Regions from separate parts of the Paenibacillus sp. Mc5Re-14 genome, predicted to be linked through region 3. Evidence: riboswitches for the same ligand, from Rfam matches in the RefSeq annotation. Region 3 holds a riboswitch; each other region holds the start of a gene.
The links. A riboswitch is a leader RNA that binds a small molecule or an ion and turns the genes downstream of it on or off. The one in region 3 is predicted to bind cyclic di-AMP.

Region 1 (5,149 bases), 1.4 Mb from region 3:
CTCAATTTGAACGTGGAGATTTTCCCGACTGGCCCAAGGAAGAAAGACTGATTGCTCTGTGTGCCGCTTTGTTGCACGATGTGGGGCACGGTCCATTTTCTCATTCAATTGAAGAAGCCTTTCATATGAACCATGAGGATTGGACATGCCGCATTGTACTGGGGGACACGAAGATCAACGCTGTGCTACGGCAAGTTGATGAGATGTTGCCCCACAAGGTCGCGGCGGTTATAGCCAAAACGTATGATAAGCCGATTGTTGTCAACTTGGTAACAAGCCCGCTGGATGCTGACCGTATGGATTATTTGTTGCGGGATGCTCATTCAACAGGTGTTAACTACGGGACAATTGATTTGGATCGTATTTTACGTTTGCTGCGCCCTCACAATGGGAGAATTGTCGTAAAAGAGTCGGGTATGCATGCAGTAGAGGATTATCTAATGTCACGCTACCAGATGTACTGGCAAATTTATTTCCATCCTGTAACACGCAGCTCAGAAATCCTGTTACGTAAAATTTTCAAGAGAGCTAAGGAATTGTTCAAAAACGGATATGAGTTTGGTTTTCTGTTGGATCCGCTGCCCGATCTATTAAAAGGAGAGCTAACAGTGGAGCAGTATTTGATGCTGGATGAGTCTTTGATTCAGACGGTATTTAGCCAATGGAAACGAGAAAAGGACGAAATTTTAAGTGATTTGAGCAGCCGTTTTATGGATCGTAGATTGTATAAATATGTAGAGATTGAAAATATGGATACAGATACCGTTGACCATATTCGAGAGGCTTTGGAAAAGGCTGGCTTGCATCCTGAATATGATCTTGAAATTGATTTTCCGACAGATCTTCCTTATGATGTGTTTCGGCAGGGCGGTTCAACGGACAACCAGATTTTACTGCTTGGACGTCAGGGCGAGGTGCGGGAAATATCCGAAGTTTCAGAAATTGTACGCTCAATAAGTGGCATTCACCGAGGAAAATATCACATGTATTTTCCCCAGAATAAATTGAACGGGGTAAAAGAAAGGCTTCCTGCCGAAATAAGGAATTATTTTGTCAAACAATAGACAAATATATAGAAATGTAAGTAAGAAAAGGAGATGAAAACCTTGGATTTATTCGACACTCATACTCACCTAGATGCGCCACAATTTGATGAAGACCGTGAAGAAGTTATAGCACGTGCTGTCGAATCAGGAGTAACACGGATGATCAATATCGGATTTAATCGTGAGACCATTCCATCCACCATGAAGCTGGCTGAGACGTATGATTTTATTTATGCAGCTGTTGGATGGCATCCGCAGGATGCCATTACAATGCAGGAGGGTGATTTAGAATGGATTGCATCGTTATGCAGTCATAAAAAGGTTGTAGCGATCGGAGAGATCGGTCTGGATTATTATTGGGATACATCACCAAAGGATGTGCAGCAGCGGGTACTTCGAAATCAAATTGGCCTGGCACGTGAGCTCAACATGCCAATTGTTATCCATAACCGGGATGCACATGAAGATATTGTGAGGATTTTACGTGAGGAAAAGGCGGGCGAGATTGGCGGAGTCATGCACTCCTTTTCTGGGAGTTGGGAGACAGCTAAAATGGTGCTGGATATGGGTTTCCACCTTTCCTTCGGCGGGCCCATAACGTTCAAAAATGCCAAGCAGCCAAAAGAGGTGCTGGCCCAGGTACCGTTGGACCGTCTGCTTATTGAAACGGACGCGCCTTACTTGACGCCTCATCCGTTTCGCGGGAAGCGAAATGAGTCGGCACATGTGAGATTGGTGGCAGAGGCAGCCGCCCAAATTAAGGGAATTACAGTGGAGGAATTGGTATCCATTACGACCCAAAATGCCTTGGAACGATTTGACATTCAGTGAAAAAGCGAAGAAATCAATCAAAATAAAGAGATAGACGGAGCTAATTATGATTTTGTTGCAGGAAACTCAAGAATATTACAATTTTTTAACCGAATATTTTGAAAAATGTACTTGAAACCTGCTTTACAACATGCATGGAAACAGGATATCATCTTTTCAGTGAATTGTTGTTGAGTGTAACCATCAACAAATCATTTCATGAACCAGTCTCGCTGAGTCCCTTTTACAGGGAACGGGGGAACCGATATGGCTTACAGTACGTCCGGCGTATATGCAAGAGATATTATCTCTTCAGTAGTCGGCTCGACCGAAATTCATTTCCTGGATGGGATTGAACAGGTAGAGAAGCCGTATTTCGATTTCTTTCTGGGTCTTCGGGGTGAATGTGAAGGCGACCGCCATGAGCGGTTGACCTAAGCTAGGGCGACTCTCTACGTCCGAACCCGACAGCTAACCCCGTAAGCGTAACAAGAGAGAAGCCATCTCGTGCATGAGTTTTCCCGCATATTCACACATGTCGGAAGCCACGAAAGAGCTCTCTAGTCTCTTTCTTTGGCTTTTTTTGTTGTGAATAAAAGAAAATCTGTCATCATACTGTGGTTAAACAGGGGAGGACAGCATGCCGCGAAGACGGGTACATGGTGCAGGACAGTCGCAGTACGGGCTTGTCTTGTAGAAAATCTGTTATAGTCACGTCAACGATCAACTATGTCTTACTCCAGACGGCGGGCTATGTAAGGAGGACGGAGGAAATGGGCATTTTCCGAAAAGAGGAGACCCATGAGTCACGCTCATCCAGCATGTCTTACGTATTACGTTGGAAGCAAGAAAATGTGCGCCAGGCTGCTTTGGTTGCTATTTTTCTAATCGCACTAACGATTATGATTTCAATTCTGATGTACACGCAATCTAAAAAACAAGTCTTTTTTGTCATCGATGGTAAGGCATCTGCGGTAGAAACCCGGGAATCCAAGCTCCAAGATTTGCTCAATGAGCATTCTATTTCACTTCAGCCGCATGATACAATTTCCATGCCGCTAAACGGGGCAGTACAGGATGGGGATCGCGTAGTCATTAAACGTGCCAATCAGGTTAAAGTATCCTCAGGCAATGAGACGAAAAAGCTGTACACAACAGAAAATACAGTAGAGGGTGCCATTCGCACTTCGGGCTATAAATTATCATCAACGGATAAAGTTTACCCTGCGTTGGATGCCTCTGTTTCAGCTAACATGGACATAAAAATCGTCCGTGTAAAGAAACAGCAGGTCGAACAGAAAAAACAAGTGCCTTATCAGGTCATCAAAACAGCAGATCCAAGTCTCTATAAAGGCGATAATCGAGTCATTCAAAGTGGCAAATCGGGTGTGGTAGTCCAGCATGTTCAAAAGGTATACCATGATGGAAAATTGGTGTCCAAACAGCTGGTCAACAAGGAAGTCGCACAAAATCGTGTGGATAAGGTAATTGCGGTAGGGACGAAGAAAAAACCGGTCGTTCTAGCTGCTTCCATCGGCCCTAAAGATGCGGTTAAGGCTACAAAGGTTAGTTCGGGCAGTGCTGTCCGTAAAGCAGGTATTAATTTTAATTATAAAAAAGTTTTACAAAATGTCTCGATGACGGCGTATTCTGCCCAGGAGCCAGGTATCGGTACACGTACCGCCTCCGGCACGCGTGTCACGGAAGGACGCACCATCGCTGTCGATCCGAATGTAATTCCAATCGGCTGGTGGGTGTATATTGAAGGGGTAGGCTTCCGCCGTGCGGAGGATACCGGTGGCGCGATTAAAGGCCACAAAATCGATGTGTATTATGAGAGTTTAAGCCGGGCTAACCAATTTGGTCGTAAGCACGGTAAAACCGTATATGTTATCGGACCTGTAAAGCCGGAAATCAACTAAAACAGGTTGTGTATGTTGAGGACAATGCGATAGTATTAACAACATAGTTATGCCATGCTAAGAAGAGGATATCCTCTTCTTATTTTGTTTTCAAAAGCAGGGAAAGATAATATATGTTGCTGTGTAGCAGTGGAGGGAAACGAAGATGATCAAGGAAGTGATCGTGGTGGAAGGCCGGGATGATACGGTAGCCATTCGCCGTGCTGTCGAAGCAGATACAATAGAAACTGGCGGTTCAGCCATTAATAAAATGACGCTGCGGAAAATTGCATTGGCGCAGGAACGGCGGGGGGTCATTATTTTAACTGATCCCGATCATGCAGGGGAGCGTATCCGTAAAATCATCGCCTCCAAGGTCCCCGGCTGCAAGCAGGCTTTTATACCTGAGGCAGAGGCGACACGCAAAGGGGATATTGGCGTGGAGAATGCCTCCCCGGAAGCCATCAGACACGCTCTCGCACGGGTACATACGACAGTGGAAGGCGCCGAACCGCTGATTGAAATGGCGGACCTGATTGACGCTGGACTTATTACCCACCCCAATGCTGCTGCACGCCGTATGGCCTTGGGGAATGTACTGGGTATTGGCTATTGTAACGGAAAGCAGCTACATAAGCGGCTCTCTGTATTTCAGATCAGTCGTGAGGAATTTGCCAGTGCGCTGGCACAAATCGAAAGTGAAGGATTGTGATATCCGTATGACAGGGATTCAAGATATAGCAACACCGCGGCGTACGAAGGAAATTATTCAAAGGCACGGTTTTTCGTTCAAAAAGAGTCTGGGACAAAACTTTCTGATTGATCAAAATATTCTGAGCAAGATCGTAAATGCTGCCGGATTGGATGATACAAAGGGCGCGCTTGAGATCGGTCCGGGCATTGGAGCTTTGACCGAGAAATTGGCGCAATCCGCTAAGGCAGTTACCGCCGTTGAGATTGATCAGCGGCTGCTGCCCATTCTTGAAGAAGTGCTGGCCCCTTACGAGCATGTAAAGGTTCGTCATGGGGACGTGTTAAAGCTGGATTTGCGTGAAGTGTTTGCAGCTGACTTTGCAGATGTGAGCAAAGTGAGTGTCGTCGCTAATCTGCCGTATTACGTCACTACACCGATTCTGATGCGTCTACTGGAGGACAAGCTTCCTTTGGAGAATATCGTCGTTATGATTCAAAAGGAGGTGGCTGAGCGCATGGCTGCGTCTCCTGGTACAAAGGATTACGGCAGCTTAAGCATAGCCGTGCAATATTATAGCGAGCCTGAGTTAGTCTGTACGGTGCCGAATACAGTATTTATTCCTCAGCCGAATGTTGATTCGGCAGTTATTCGGCTGCGTGTACGAGAAGTCCCTCCGGTGGAAGTGGTGGACGAGAAGC
Region 2 (5,149 bases), 4.2 Mb from region 3:
ACAGAAAAAACTCGTAGTGGGCATGAGTGCTGACTTTCCGCCGTATGAGTTTCATAAAGTTATTAACGGTCAGGATACCATTGTTGGGTTTGATGTTGAAATTGCCAAGGAAATCGCCAAGGATCTGAATGCGGAGATGGTCCCAGAGGACATGAGTTTTGACTCTTTGCTGCCTGCTCTGCAAAGTGGTCGCGTAGACTTGGTACTGTCCGGTATGACACCGACGGATGAACGCAGAAAGAGCATTGATTTTTCGGATGTATACTATCGTTCCAAGCAAGTCATTATGGTACGTCCAGAGGATAAAGACAAATATTCAACGATGGCTGCTCTAAAAGGAGAGAAGCTCGGTGCGCAGAAGGGGAGTATCCAGGAAGAAATTGCGCAAAAAGTGCCTAATGCTTCTGTGACCTCATTGGATAAAATATCCGATCTGGTACTCCAGCTTCGGACCAACCGTATCAACGCGGTTGTAATCGAGGATACCGTTGCTAAAGGATACACACTAGACGGTACCGTAACACTTGCCAAGGCAGTACCTGAGGATGAAGGAGCAGAAACTGCTGTAGGCATTCGTAAAGGAAATGCGGAATTGCTTGCTTCAGTAAATAAAACGTTGGCTCGCCTGAAAGCAGACGGTTCGATTGAGAAGTTTTCTACAGAAGCAAGTGCACTGTCTGCAGACCGACAAGTTTCTTCGAATAGCATTGTAGATATATTTTTGAAATATCGCAGTTTCTACGCTACGGGTATTGGCTACACCCTATTGCTGTCTGCGCTTGGAGTACTGTTCGGATTCATTATTGGTCTGATCATATCCTTGCTGCGGATGAGTGGTATTCGTATTATCGAGTGGCTAGGTACCGCATATGTAGAGATACTGCGCGGCACACCTATGCTGGTGCAGCTCATGATCATTCATTACGGAGTTGCTTTGACGTTGGGGGTTAATTTTACGCCACTTCAGTCTGGTATAATTACGTTGTCTCTGAATAGTTCGGCATATTTGGCTGAAATTTTCCGTGCTGGTATTCAGGCAGTAGACCGTGGACAGATGGAAGCTGCCCGCTCGCTCGGGATGGGACGAGGCAAAGCAATGCGTCATGTCATTTTACCGCAAGCATTTAAATCTATATTGCCTGCTATTGGTAATGAGTTCATTACGATCATTAAAGAATCATCTATTATTTCGACCATTGGGATGGTGGATATTATGTATCAAGCCCAGGTCATTAAGAATATTACCTACGAAGGCTTGAGTCCGTTCGTAATCGCAGCCGCTATTTATTTTGTAATGACATTCAGCTTATCTAAGTTGTTGGGTTTATGGGAAAGGAAGTTGAGAGCCAGTGATCACCGTTAAACAACTGCGTAAATCATTCGGTAAGAATGAAATTTTAAAAGGCATTGATATAGATATCGCCAAAGGTGAAGTAGTCGTCATTATCGGCCCGAGTGGTTCAGGAAAAAGTACGTTTTTGCGTTGTATGAATCTGTTGGAACAGCCAACAGAAGGGGAAATTTTGTTTGAGGGTGAGCCGATTACGGCCCGTGGTCATAATATTAATGCGACTCGGGAGAAGATGGGGATGGTTTTCCAGCATTTTAATCTGTTTCCGCATAAAACAATACTGCAGAATCTGACGCTTGCACCAACGCAGGTGAAAAAGCAGTCGGGGAAAGAAGCGGAGAAAATTGCGCTGGAGCTCCTGCGGACCGTGGGTCTTGAGGATAAGAAGAATACCTACCCGAACCAGTTATCTGGTGGTCAAAAACAACGTATTGCGATAGCACGTGCTTTGGCCATGCAGCCACACGTAATGCTGTTCGATGAGCCTACTTCTGCCCTTGACCCTGAAATGGTTGGAGAGGTTCTGGACGTGATGAAGAAGCTCGCTGAGGGCGGCATGACGATGGTGATCGTGACGCATGAAATGGGCTTTGCCCGTGAGGTAGGGGATCGAATCATCTTTATGGACAACGGTCAAATTATAGAACAAGGTACGCCTGAGCAAGTATTCGGTACTCCAAGCCATGACCGTACCCGTGATTTTCTTGCTAAAGTGCTGTAAGAAAATGCTTTTATGAAATATTAACAAAGCCCTCTCGTGATGATGTTTCACGGAGGGCTTTTCTCTTTTTGTCACTATATCTCCATATTTTTGTAACAGAAAACGGATTCTTAATGACAAAATTGTAACGAGTATAGTACGATATTCAAGGTTACCAACATTTTCATGCAGATAAGGTTACAAAATTGTGATATTATGCAGTAAGCCAAAACTTACCGGGGCAGCAGTAATGATAATAAATACTCAGGTGCTGGGCTCAAACCATGGGAAGTGCGGGGGACGTAACAACGGCAATGATTCCAATGCATCATAAGATGTTGTGGAATATGCCTAGGGGTGAATTGCACAAGCATAGGGCTTCTCCTGAGTCCGAATCCGACAGCTAACTTCGCAGGCATAACAGAGGAGGTACATATCTTTGAAACATTTAAAACATATTGGAAAAACTATGAAATTTGCGGTGCTTGCTGCAGCTATTGCAGGGCTGGCACAGACAGCTGGAGTAGCAGATGCTGCTTCGCTTCACACTGCCAAAGAAGGCGATACCTTCTTTTTGCTTGCTCAACGTTATGGGGTATCAGTAGATGAGTTGACGAAGGCTAACCCGGATATTGCGTCCAACAACATATATGCAGGTCTGCAAATTAAAGTGCCAGACGAAAAAAGTGTAAAGGCGGCTTCGGATTCGAAGCCACAGCTTCTTACAGAGAAAGCACCAGCGAATGAGAAGCCAACAATTGAAGCATGGGGCAAAACATTTAATTACAGTAAAGTAGTTGATGTTAAAGCTACAGCATATTCTGCCGCAGCTGATGAAAATGGCAAATGGGGTGCGGTCGATTATTACGGCAATCCGCTTAAGCTAGGTACAATTGCGGTAGACCCGAAAGTCATTCCTATGGGAACAAAGGTGCTAGTTACAGGTTATTCCCATCCCGGATTGCCAAACCATTCTTTTGTGGCCGTTGCCCGTGATCAGGGCAGTGCTATTACCGGAAAGCGGATTGATATCTTTATCCCTGGCAATAAATCATTCGTGAACGACTTCGGCTTCCAGAATGTGAAACTGTACGTCATTGATAAATAGCATTGTGCTTATGTATGATTTAATTAAACATAATATAAGTTATGTAAACTTGATCTATCATACAACATATAACTGGGACGACTTTTTATTAGGCCCGGTCGTTTATCGCTAAAAAAGGCTGTCTTACAAGCAGAAGCATTCTGCTCGTTAAGGCAGCCTTTTTACGTTGTTGGTATATTTGAAGCTTAGACGTACTGTTATTTTCGTTCCGATGTGTGAAGTAGCCGGGGGACAGTGACAAATTTGTAGCCCTTAGCTTTTAGAGAGTGGATTAGACCCGGCAAAGCTTGGACAGTGCCTTGCAAGTTGGAACTTTGACCTCCACCTGCATGCATTAAAATAATGGAGCCAGGTCCGGTAGCCGGGATCACGTTGCGCTGAATTTGTGTTTTGCTTAATCCCTTCCAGTCTAGAGAGTCCACATTCCAATTGACGATCATGTACCCATGACGACGTGCCCACTGGATTTGAGGCTCCGTGATTTCACCATAGGGTGGTCGTATCAATCTGGGTCGAAAACCTATGCTGGCTTCTAAAATGCGTTCTGTTTTTGTAATCTGGTGACGAAAACGTTCTGGTGTGGCCTTCCTGAAATCCGGATGAGTATAGGAATGGTTTCCTATAGCATGACCCTCACGGATGATGCGGCGTATGATCCCCGGATGCTTTTCCGCACGGTGGCCGACGATAAAAAAGGTAGCTTTGATACCATTTGCGTGTAATACGTCCAAAACCTGCGGCGTATACCTTGAATCGGGCACATCATCAAAGGTTAAGGCAATTTGGCGGGTGTGCGGGCCGCACATTTTAAAAATGTCCGCATGCTTTTTTCGTAGCATCGCTAATGTTGGAGTAGCTCGATCTTTACTTTGATATACCGAAGTAGCGACAGCAGCTTCCTTGGGATGGGGCGTTCCAATGTTGGAAGGCGTGTCCGCGTGAACGGGAAAACTTGAAAATGCTAGTAACAGTGCTAAACATGGCAACACTCCCCTGTACCGCATTTGTATTCCCCCTTTCCGTGCAGTGGTACCTAGTGGTGCTCTCAGCTATTATGTACCTGTCCTATTAAAATTATGCTGGTGATTGAGTGAAGCCTACACGGCTGAAGAGAAGTACATCATGAAGCGGGTATCCGTGAAGATGACGAAGTAAACGTACATATTCTCTTAAACATGACCGAAAACTGAAGCATTTTCGCAAGTTTTAGCCTTTCAAAGGATTCGGTATACCATGACAGCTGGTGTATAATGGGGATGCTATTCATAATGATACATACTTGGAATTGAGGGAAGGATGGATAAAAGTGACCGACTTGTTTACTCCTTATCAATTAAAGGGGCTTTCATTAAAAAATCGGATTGTCATGCCCCAATGTGCCAATACAGCGTGGAGGCCAAGGACGGCAAACCGACGGATTGGCATTATGTCCATTATGTGAGTCGCGCGGTAGGAGGGACTGGGCTCATAATTGTGGAAATGACAGCGGTTCATCCGGATGGACGCATTACGGATCGTGATTTGGGCATTTGGAGTGACGAACATATTCCCGCATATCGCAAAATCGTAGAGGAAGTCCACAAGTATGGTGCCAAAATTGCCATTCAATTAGGCCATGCCGGACGCAAAGCCGAGGATGCTGAGACACCTGTAGGCCCGTCCTCGATCCCCTTTAGTGAACGCTTTAAAGATCCGCACACTTTGGCGAGAGCAGAAGTCAAGGAACTGGTTCAGGCCTACAAAGAGGGGGCTCGCCGGGCGGTAGAAGCGGGTTTTGACACGGTAGAGATTCATGGTGCTCACGGCTATCTGATCCATCAATTTCATTCCCCTTTAACCAATACCAGAGAAGATGAGTATGGGCAGGATTTGTCACTGTTTGGTGTTGAGGTGATCCGTGCTGTTAAAGAGGTACTTCCTGCTGATATGCCTGTGCTAATGCGGATATCTGCCAAAGAATATGTCCAAGACGGATATGATGTTGAATACA
Region 3 (5,149 bases):
AGGATACCGCTGTGGCAAAATAGCCGTGAATGGTCTGTTCTATATCGGTTCCGAGAAGGAAGTTAATCCAAGTGTGGACAGTAGCGAGTGTGCCAATTGCATTGTATTGAGTGAGTGTGTCTTCCAGTTGGTCAAATGCAAGCCAAGGATAAAGAGCCTTGGTGAGCTTGAGCAGACGCTGGCCAGAAAGTCGCGATTTTTTCACATACTGCGAGGAAGGGTGCTGGGTGTACAGCATTTTATCAATAAGGGCGATCCGCCAACCGTCATTCTGCTGGATGGCTGCATACAGACTTTTGATGGCCATGCCGTCAAGGGTTGTAATTTGAGGATACCAATCGTCTCGCATAAAATGTTTCAGATCCTGTAGACTGTTCAAGTTTCCGTTACGGAAACGTTCATCCAGTCCGTAGAAACGGGTAAAACCACCAATGGGTAGGGAAGGGTCCAACAACAATGCGTAGTTTAGCAATCGGTTACCTTTATGCAGGATGGTTCGCCTCCTTGAGGTGAATATTTGTGTTAGTTTATTTGACTCTAATCTTATTTATATAATAATAGTTCAATTATTTATGTAATATATATTTACACTTCGAGCTCTTTCATGTCAAATTAAATAATTTTATTGCTTATATATGTTATATAAAGTTACACTAAAAATAATTATAATATTATTGTTTACAAATTGTTGCTGAGAGAGTATAATAAATCTGTTGCCTCAATACATTGTGACATGCGGTCGTGGTGGAATGGCAGACACGCTATCTTGAGGGGGTAGTGGGCGTACGCCCGTGGAGGTTCGAGTCCTCTCGACCGCATTATGTGTAATACCCAGTTGAAAAAGCATCCTGACACGTTTTACGTGAAGGGGTGCTTTTTTCGTTAAATATTTTTCGTTATATCATTCTGTTACAGAAGCGGTCATATGGACAGCGGACCGCTCGTTAACTGTAATGAAGAAAGATGTCAGTTTTTCCGCAAAAGCTTCTCAATATCTCCTATAAGCTTATCTGGAGTGGTTTGCGGCGCATAACGCTTAAATACGTTACCTTCTCGTGTAATTAAGAATTTAGTGAAATTCCATTTGATCGCTTTGGAGCCTAATACTCCTGGAGCAGTGTGGGTCAGGTAGTGAAATAAAGGATGTGCCTGATCACCGTTGACATCTGTCTTGGCGAACATGGGGAAGGTTACACCGTAATTGATTTGGCAAAACTCGGAGATCTCCTCGCTGGAGCCCGGCTCTTGTTTGGCGAACTGGTTGCTGGGAAATCCCAAAATTTCGAGCCCCTGTTCATGATACTGGTCATATAGCTCTTGTAGCGCCTTGTACTGGGGGGTTAACCCACATTTGCTGGCAGTATTCACGATAAGTAGAACTTTCCCTTCGTATGTGGATAACGGAATTTGTACCCCTTGTAGGGTCTGTGCATCATATTTATATACGGTCAAGATATCCCTCCTCATTCAATATTCTGCAATTAAATTGTAAGCAACTCAACAAGGGGTTGCAAGTCCGGAAGAGTATACGGGCATTGGACCATTGTAAAATCGTCTTTTGTTCAAAACGGTAAATCGCACTTCAAATGGAGCTAATTGAGGTGTTTCTTCTCATAAAAACGGGTTCAATCGGTAATTATCTGGCACATATAGCGTATTTTCTTTCCTTTTTGCAAATAAGGAGTAACTAAGCCATACCCTACGCCAATATTGACATGCCTTTCATTTTCAAAAAGGGGTGAAATACAGAGTTTTAAAGAGATACGAGAAGCATAGATGCCTTGTAAGCGTTATTCTTAATCTCCTATGCTCTAAAGGGTGATTTATAGCCCCGCCGTTGAGCTTTACAGTCTTCCTTGCACGGGTGTATGATTCAAGACGTAATTTCAAATTAACACCAATGAAGCAACAACGAATTGTCTAAAGCGCTGAATTTTGCAGTTGCAAAAGCGGGGGAACCAACGAGTATGTACGGCTTTGCAAGCCGTGTGTGTCTCATGGGGTGAATTTTCCGGCCAAGTGCCGTAAATAGGGCGACTCTCACGTCCGAATCCGACAGCTAACCTCGTAAGCGTACAGGGAGAGGCAACAAACCGCCGTGTGCAACCATGGTTTATTTTATCATGGAATGTATGAAGCCGGAGGAAGCCTTTTTCCTTCGGCTTCTTTTTGTTGTCTTTTTATACCGGGAGAGGAGCTACTGATGGAAGGTCGGTTAATTATTGTCACTGCACCGAATGAAGCGGGCAGAAGTTTTGTGAAATTGCTTATGTTTAAAAAATTGGCGTTTGCAGTTCTCACAAATAGCACTCAGGAGGAACGACAGCTCAAAAAAATGGGTGTGGAGCATATTGTGCGCATCAATACGATGCAAGCGGGAAAATGGAATTTTCCTAAAAAAGAAATTGGTAGTGTGTATTTGTTCGAAAACAGCTTGAATCTGACTTGCCGTTTCCTGCAAATATGTCGGCCACTAACATCAGAATTGATCTATGTTATTACGCACGGCTGTAATCCACAAGGAATTTATCGGGGATTGGGAGCGGACCATGTGATCTACACATTGAACGGAGAGGTGGGTTTCCTGCTGAACGGATAAGCACTTATAACATAGCTGGTTTATGATTTTATGATGGAATCGGAAATGACGATCTGAAGAGCGATACGGAGGGTATGAACATGATGGATTTATACATGCTGCTCATAATGGCTGTGAGTTATGGAGTGATACTGCTGTTTGTACGCTGGTGTGATGCGCAGACCTCAAAAGGAGGCCGAAGAGGATGATTGTTGTGCTAGGACTCACGGCTATTGTGTTCGTGTATTTAATCTACTCACTCCTGAATCCTGAAAAGTTCTAGTCAACTATAGGATCGAGCAGGCGGGAACAGCAGATCAAGAAGGAAGCATCAGAGGTGTAGATTTTCGCAAACGTGTGCACTCAATGGATGTTCTGAATCAGGTCTGTTGTTCCAAATGCAGGAGCATTTTAAGGAGGAATAGAGGATGGAGCTACTGCAAATTGGAATTGTGATCGTCATATTGCTGCTCTTGGTTAAGCCAGTGGGTACCTATATGTATCACGTATTTTCGAATGAACCGAATCGGACGGATCGGATTTTTGGTGGGACGGAAAAGCTGATTTATAAGGCTGTAGGCTTGAAGAAACAGGACAGCATGCGTTGGACCACGTATGCTATGAGTTTCATTGCAACCAATGTGGTGCTTGTGGGGATCAGCTACCTGCTATTGCGCTTGCAGGCTATACTCCCAGGCAATCCGGTTGGAAACAGCAATATGGAAGCATCATTGGCCTTTAATACGGTAATCAGCTTTATGACCAATACGAATCTCCAACATTATAGCGGAGAAAGCGGGCTTACGTATCTGACACAGATGGCGTTCGTCACGATGATGATGTTTACTTCGGCTGCTTCGGGGCTTTCGGTTGCTGCGGCTTTTATGAGGGGATTGACGCGGCGCGGTGAAGGGCTGGGTAATTTTTTTCAAGATTTTATTAAAGCCAACATACGGATTTTCCTGCCGCTTGCCTTTATACTTACGCTGGTGCTGGTGGGACTAAAAGTACCACAGACGCTACAGCCTACAGCGGATATTACGACTTTAAGCGGTACACAGCAGCAGATTGCTATGGGACCTATTGCCTCATTGGAATCCATCAAGCATTTGGGCACGAACGGGGGCGGTTTTGCGGGAGCTAATTCTGCTCATCCTTTTGAGAATCCAAGTCCTTGGACGAACGTACTGGAAATTTTAGCAATGTGGGTAATGCCGGCTTCGCTGCCGTATACTTTTGGATTGTTTGCCCGTAATCGCAAGCAGGGCTGGATTATTTTTAGCTCGATGATGGTCTTGTTCCTTATTTTTCTATCCATAACGTATGTGTCGGAGAAGACAGGTAATCCGTTAATCCAGGCACTGGGTATGGATGCATCTCAGGGAAGCATGGAAGGGAAAGAGGTTCGTTTCGGCATTGGACAATCGGCATTATTCACTGCGGTCACAACGGCGGCGACGACAGGTTCGGTCAATAATATGCATGATACACTGACCCCGCTAGGTGGTATGGCTGCTTTGGGAGAAATGATGCTAAACGTCATTTTTGGCGGCAAGGGCGTCGGGCTGATGAATATGCTGATGTATGCGATTCTGGGGGTGTTTATATGCGGTTTGATGGTCGGAAGAACCCCGGAATTTATGGGTAGGAAAATTGAAGGCAAGGAAATGAAGCTGATTGCGATTGCCATTTTGGTACATCCGTTTCTTATTCTTGCTCCAACTGCGCTTGCGTTTATGAGTCATTGGGGATACGATGCGGTCTCTAACCCCGGATATCACGGGTTGACTCAGGTGCTTTATGAATATGCATCATCTGCGGCAAATAACGGTTCAGGATTTGAAGGCCTTTCAGATAACAACGTGTTCTGGAATGTTACAACAGGAGCAGTTATGTTTTTTGGACGATATGTATCCATGATTGCATTGCTGGCTGTGGCAGCTTCGTTGAATGCCAAAGCCCCGACCCCGGTGACGATAGGCACACTGCGCACGGACAACAAGCTGTTTGGAGCCATCCTCATCGGAGTTGTTCTGTTGATTGGTGCGTTAACCTTTTTGCCGGTGATCGTATTGGGTCCTGTAACTGAATTTTTGACCATGTGATGAAAAATGAGCATGAAGAAGAAAAATGAGAATGGATGAACGGGGTGCTTGATCATGAAGGAAGAACGCAAACGCATGCTGGATAGAAGCATCTTGAAGCAGGCGATCAAGGATAGCTTTATCAAATTAAATCCAATGATCATGATGAAAAATCCTGTCATGTTCGTCGTGGAGATCGGTACATTGGTCGTACTGCTCATGCTACTGCTTCCCGGTTATTTTGGAGCCGGCAAGGAAATGGGCTTTAACTTGGCTGTATTTATTATTCTGTTGTTCACGCTGCTTTTTGCTAACTTTGCCGAAGCGCTCGCGGAGGGACGGGGGAAGGCACAAGCTGCTTCCTTAAAAAAATCCAAGCAGGACTCGCGAGCTAATAAGCTTGTCGGAAATGAGATTCAAGTAGTCAGCTCGACAGCATTGCGTAAAGGTGACGTGGTAATCGTCTCTCAGGGCGAAATGATTCCAA
Region 4 (5,149 bases), 2.6 Mb from region 3:
AGGAGATATTGTTGCCGGATTCTCCTAAGCTGATGAAAGCAAAATCGGCTGATGTTGATCAACCGATTGCAACAGAAACTGAGCTTTACAGTGCAACTACAGCTGAGACTACCGGGATTACAGATGAGGAAGCAGTACAAACGGAGTCAGACCGTTCTGCTGACCCACTGCGGGTAGCCGAAGCACGAGCAGCTTATGCAGAAGGAACGAATCAAGCTCAAGTTGGTGACCAAGAAACCGGGGAAACAGAAACAGAAACTCAACTATCCGGTGGATTGGAGGACCCATCTGCGGCAGCTCTCGCTCTGGCTGAATGGTTGGATATAAAAGTACTTGTGCCACAACGTGGGTTGAAAAAGCAAATGACAGGTATGGCGACGGAAAATGCACGTGTTGCTCTGGATGAGAAGTTTAAGCTGATCGAGCGGGATGAGGAACGGACATCCAAAGCTGCAAGTAATCTGGGACGTGCCATTGGGCTGGATAGTCTGCATCGGGTAGAGGCGTTCGATAATTCCAACATTCAGGGTTCTGATCCAGTCTCGGCTATGATCGTCTTTATTGATGGCAAGCCTGCCAAGAAGGAGTATCGAAAATACAAGATCCGTTCTGTGCAGGGACCAGATGATTATGAGACGATGCGTGAGGTTATTCGGCGTCGATATGAACGTGTGCTGAAGGAAAATCTTGAACGTCCCGACTTGATCATTGTCGATGGTGGGCGTGGACAAATTAGAGCGGCAACCGATGTATTGGAAAATGAGTTGGGTTTGTTTATACCTGTGTGTGGTTTGGTGAAAGATGCCAAACACAGAACTTCCCAACTACTGATGGGAGAAACATTTGAGGCCGTGACACTTGCACGCAATAGCGAGGAATTTTATCTGCTGCAACGGATCCAGGACGAGGTTCACCGTTTTGCCATCACGTTCCACCGCGAGCAGCGCGGCAAATCTATGGTAACTTCCCAGTTGGACTCCATTCCAGGCATCGGCGAGAAACGGCGTAAGTTGCTGCTTAAGCATTTTGGATCGCTCAAAAAAATAAGAGAGGCCAGCGTCGAAGACTTCCGGCCTCTCTCTATTGGGGATAAGCTTGCTCGTCAGATTATAGCTGCCCTTCGGGAGGAGGAGTCGTAGAATACGGCTCCTCTTTTTTCATGGGTTCAAACATGATTCGATTAGGTTTTTTGGGACTAAACCAGTAAATGATGTAGCCTACAATAGCCGGAAGTAAGATCCAGAATAGGCCGGCGCTCACATTCACGGTGTCTCCCAGACTTATCACACTAAGCCCCATTAATATGCTGTCAAAAATAACGTGGCTGAACATGGCAGCGATAAAGCCGTAACGCAGGAACACGAAACTAAACAGCAAACCAAGAAAAGTCAGTTCAATAGGTCTGGAAATCACCGGATAGATCGGATAAAGCGTATGTCCCAGTGCCCAAATAAGCGTAGTGATCAGACAAGCAACAAACGTATTCTTGACTATTTTTTTTACCATCGGAATACCAAATAGACGGTAAACAGTTTCTTCTCCAATACCTGCCATCCAAGCCATAATCGGCAATAGCCATGGATAAGCCATATTGTAAGGGGACTGCGTGGCGTCTGTAGTGGAGAACGTATTAAATGTGCGCTCCAATACAAAGAACAAAATGGATTGTACGCCCAGTAAAATGAAGGCCCACAAGTAACCGACATACATACTGCGAAGCACATACAATCCGTAGCCCGGCTCTTTAGCACGTGGCCATGCATTTAGTCCAACCTGACGCATAAGCCCGTCGCCGCCTACCAAGGAGAAATAGAGGGCTACAGCCATGAAGAAGGTAACACCAACCTGGAATACCATAAGAAATATAAGCATGCCCTTACTGCCTGCTTCAGCTTGCAATAAAGGCAGCATGTTCATTGTCCCAGCTATACTAGCAATAAAGTATACAATGGACAGAATAATACCGCGCACAAATGAAGTATGTCGTCGGGTGAGTGACGCATATACAATGGCAAGTACGCTCAGGACAAAGCTAAATAGGGCATAACCCGCATAAGTCATCCAATTCGCCCAGTATGTTTGCTTTTTAACATAGTCGGTATAGGACGAAGGGGCCGAAAAGCTTTGGGTAAACGAGCGAACATCCCCGTCTTCAAAAGTAAAAGCCAGCGTAAGTACCGAGGCGCCGATTTTCTTTCCGTCCACGGTATATTTTAATCCACCTTCCCCCTCAGTGGTCGCGAGCTTCAATTCAGATGGCTTAAAGCCAAAGCGTTTGATCCATATTGCTGCAGCCTGTTCCTTGGCTTCGAGCGTCATGTCACCCTCAGCTACACGTACAAGTCTGCTTCGTGCTTGTTCATCTGTAGAAACATCAGCCTGTGTGTAATTGGTGCTGGAGGTGATCCGTTTAAAGCTAACGACCTTCCCAGTGGATAAATCCACATGAATTTGCAGCTTGCCCTTCGCCGAGGAGTCAGGCAAATCAACCCGAAAGGTTTCATATGGATAATTTTTTTTCCATGTACGATCGTACTCTTGAACCAATTTTTCTCTGGATAAATAACCGTACAAATCTGTTTCAGCCTGATAGGTTACGACGGGCTTCTCTGGCTGTGATTCCGTATAGCCCAACTCGGAACGGGCGAAGTCCAGGGCGTGTATGACCGCTTCTTGTTTGCTGATGACCTTTGCATTCATCAATGATTCCGGACTTGGATTGCTAAGCGAGGGAATAAGCAATTGAAAGATAAAAAAGCAAATCAGGCCAACCCCGCCCAGCAAGCCTAATTTTTTGAAGTTGGCCGTGAGCACGACCGGTTTCCCGATAGGATTCATGAGTTTCCTCCTTAATCTGTAAATAAGAACATCCATTAAAGATATCATACTGCACAGGTTCCCGCCAACAGACCAGCGATATTCATGAAAACAGAGTGAAAGCACTTTAAAGTTTTAATAAAATTAGATAAGCTGTGATTAACCGATGTCTATTCGCGAATTAAAGCCAATTTCACGTTTTTTCGGCGAAATCGATTTTGTGATCTGGATAGAGAAGGATTATAATCTTGAGGCAATGCCTATGAAATATATGGGTAATGATATACATTTAAGCCGAATTTCTATGAGAAAACGGGGGAACCATGTTACTGGGGTGAATTTTACAGCCGATCCTGATGGACCGGAAGTGTAAATAGGGCATACTGTGCTGTCCGAATCCGTCAGCTAACCTCGTAGGCTGTGGGCAGGAACCAAGTCAGGCACTCGGTTTTCCGGTGTCTTTTTTTGTGTGTATAAAAGTGTTTGGATTGGTTAGACCGCTGCGGGTTCAGATTATTCTTCCGTTTGCTGTTATCCCCGGATTTTTTTTGATTGTATAAACCCTTTAATGGTTAAAATCCGGAGATAAAGGCAAACGCTTCGCTTCTTCAGAACAATTCTGCCCCCTTCGCTGCTGCTCGCCAATAGCACAGGGAGCCGAGTAGTGTTTGACATGCATTCTTCCTGTATTCAGGGAATGTTAATTATAGCTACTTAAGGTTTGGAAAATCAAAAAAATCAGGGGCAACGACGATCGGAAGATAAATGGAACGCGTAGCGGGCTTACACCGTATTAAGTCACTGTTTTTATAGTTTTAAGGATTAGGAGAGAAGTGATGAATAGATGAATCCCAATGCACGCTGGCTTCGGCTTTCTCCACCGCAGATATTCGTTGCAGGCTTTGCCATTATCATTCTAATAGGTAGTTTATTGTTAATGCTGCCCATCTCTAATACAACAGGAAGACCACTTGCGTTTATAGACGCTTTGTTTACTGCCGCGTCCGCGACCTGTGTAACCGGGCTTGTCGTTAAGGATACAGGGCTCTTTTTTACAACCTTTGGTCAAATCGTTATCGTTGCGCTGATCCAGATCGGTGGTCTTGGCTTTATGACCATGGCTACCTTGATTGCGCTGGTGTTCAAACGTCGCATTTCCTTGCGGGAGCGCCTTATTTTGCAAGAAGCGATGAATCAGACCTCTGTCGAAGGAATTGTTGGATTGATCCGCAAGGTGCTATGGTACTCGCTGATGATTGAGGGAGTATGTGCAGCTATTTTTTCGATTCGCTGGTCATTTGATATGCCTGTCGGCAGGGCGATTTATTTTGGAATTTGGCATGCCATTTCCATGTTTAATAATGCTGGTTTTGATTTATTCGGTGAATTTCGCAGCCTGACAGGTTATGTATATGATCCGATTGTTAATTTTACAGCCATGTTTCTCATTATTTCGGGTGGTATTGGTTTTGTAGTGATGTCAGACCTGGCAGATTATCGTAAGCGTAAGAGACTATCCTTACATACCAAGGTGGTACTCAGCATGACAGCTGCTCTGATTGTCGTCGGGACGCTCGTCATTTTTGTATTTGAGTTTACGAATCCAAAGACGCTTGGCTCGCTTGATTGGGGTGGTAAACTGCTGGGTTCTTTATTCCAGTCCGTTACTCCACGTACCGCAGGTGCCAACACGCTGGACATTGCAGGCTTGCGGCAGGCTACGCAGTTTTTTATCATCATACTCATGTTTATTGGAGCTTCGCCTGGCTCCACTGGGGGCGGGATTAAGACCACTACATTTGCCCTGCTCATTGGAGCGGTGTTTTCGATGCTGCGGGGACGGGAAGATATTGTGCTGTTCCGGTACCGACTTGCGCAGGCACGAATTTATAAGGCTTTGACCATTACCTTGCTGGGGCTGCTGTTCGTGATTGGGGTGACGATGATTCTGTCCGCAACCGAAGATCATCATTTTCTAATGATCTTGTTCGAGACAGTGTCTGCATTTGGTACAGTAGGGCTGTCTATGGGGCTTACACCTGATTTGTCAGTTGTAGGCAAGCTGGTGATTACTCTGACGATGTTTGCAGGCAGGCTGGGTCCACTCACGCTAGCTTATGCACTGGGACCGAAAAAGGGTAAGGAATTGTATCGTCATCCAGAAGGTAAAATAATTATAGGGTAAGGGAGTTTTCGAGTAGATATGAAAACGCAGCAGTTTGTAGTCATTGGCCTGGGACGGTTTGGCTCAAGCCTGGCTTTGCAATTGGTGGATATGGGGTGCGAGGTGCTGGGCATTGATCGGAATGAGGATGTTGTAGACAGTATGAGT

Region 1: linked by a shared signal. The riboswitch ahead of BN1546_RS11185 (3D domain-containing protein) and the one ahead of BN1546_RS04875 (hypothetical protein) in region 3 are both predicted to bind cyclic di-AMP.
Region 2: linked by a shared signal. The riboswitch ahead of BN1546_RS23785 (3D domain-containing protein) and the one ahead of BN1546_RS04875 (hypothetical protein) in region 3 are both predicted to bind cyclic di-AMP.
Region 4: linked by a shared signal. The riboswitch ahead of BN1546_RS16520 (TrkH family potassium uptake protein) and the one ahead of BN1546_RS04875 (hypothetical protein) in region 3 are both predicted to bind cyclic di-AMP.

What each region holds. Positions count from the first base shown of each region.
Region 1 covers NZ_CVPD01000001.1:2,462,646-2,467,794, reverse strand. Annotated here, with positions in the region: gene BN1546_RS11195 (HD domain-containing protein) at 1-1,064, shown strand, start outside; gene BN1546_RS11190 (TatD family hydrolase) at 1,107-1,877, shown strand; cyclic di-AMP (ydaO/yuaA leader) riboswitch at 2,078-2,358, shown strand; gene BN1546_RS11185 (3D domain-containing protein) at 2,630-3,778, shown strand; gene rnmV (ribonuclease M5) at 3,924-4,469, shown strand; gene rsmA (16S rRNA (adenine(1518)-N(6)/adenine(1519)-N(6))-dimethyltransferase RsmA) at 4,477-5,149, shown strand, end outside.
Region 2 covers NZ_CVPD01000001.1:5,247,776-5,252,924, forward strand. Annotated here, with positions in the region: gene BN1546_RS23775 (ABC transporter substrate-binding protein/permease) at 1-1,363, shown strand, start outside; gene BN1546_RS23780 (amino acid ABC transporter ATP-binding protein) at 1,350-2,072, shown strand; cyclic di-AMP (ydaO/yuaA leader) riboswitch at 2,316-2,484, shown strand; gene BN1546_RS23785 (3D domain-containing protein) at 2,491-3,159, shown strand; gene BN1546_RS23790 (polysaccharide deacetylase family protein) at 3,357-4,163, opposite strand; partial or broken gene BN1546_RS23795 (NADH:flavin oxidoreductase/NADH oxidase) at 4,466-5,149, shown strand, end outside.
Region 3 covers NZ_CVPD01000001.1:1,042,106-1,047,254, reverse strand. Annotated here, with positions in the region: gene BN1546_RS04890 (urease accessory protein UreF) at 1-472, opposite strand, end outside; tRNA gene BN1546_RS04885 (tRNA-Leu) at 736-818, shown strand; gene BN1546_RS04880 (glutathione peroxidase) at 967-1,452, opposite strand; cyclic di-AMP (ydaO/yuaA leader) riboswitch at 1,917-2,090, shown strand; gene BN1546_RS04875 (hypothetical protein) at 2,204-2,599, shown strand; gene kdpF (K(+)-transporting ATPase subunit F) at 2,784-2,861, shown strand; gene kdpA (potassium-transporting ATPase subunit KdpA) at 3,007-4,683, shown strand; gene kdpB (potassium-transporting ATPase subunit KdpB) at 4,738-5,149, shown strand, end outside.
Region 4 covers NZ_CVPD01000001.1:3,635,531-3,640,679, forward strand. Annotated here, with positions in the region: gene uvrC (excinuclease ABC subunit UvrC) at 1-1,139, shown strand, start outside; gene BN1546_RS16510 (CPBP family intramembrane glutamic endopeptidase) at 1,108-2,838, opposite strand; cyclic di-AMP (ydaO/yuaA leader) riboswitch at 3,100-3,252, shown strand; gene BN1546_RS16520 (TrkH family potassium uptake protein) at 3,662-5,002, shown strand; gene BN1546_RS16525 (potassium channel family protein) at 5,021-5,149, shown strand, end outside.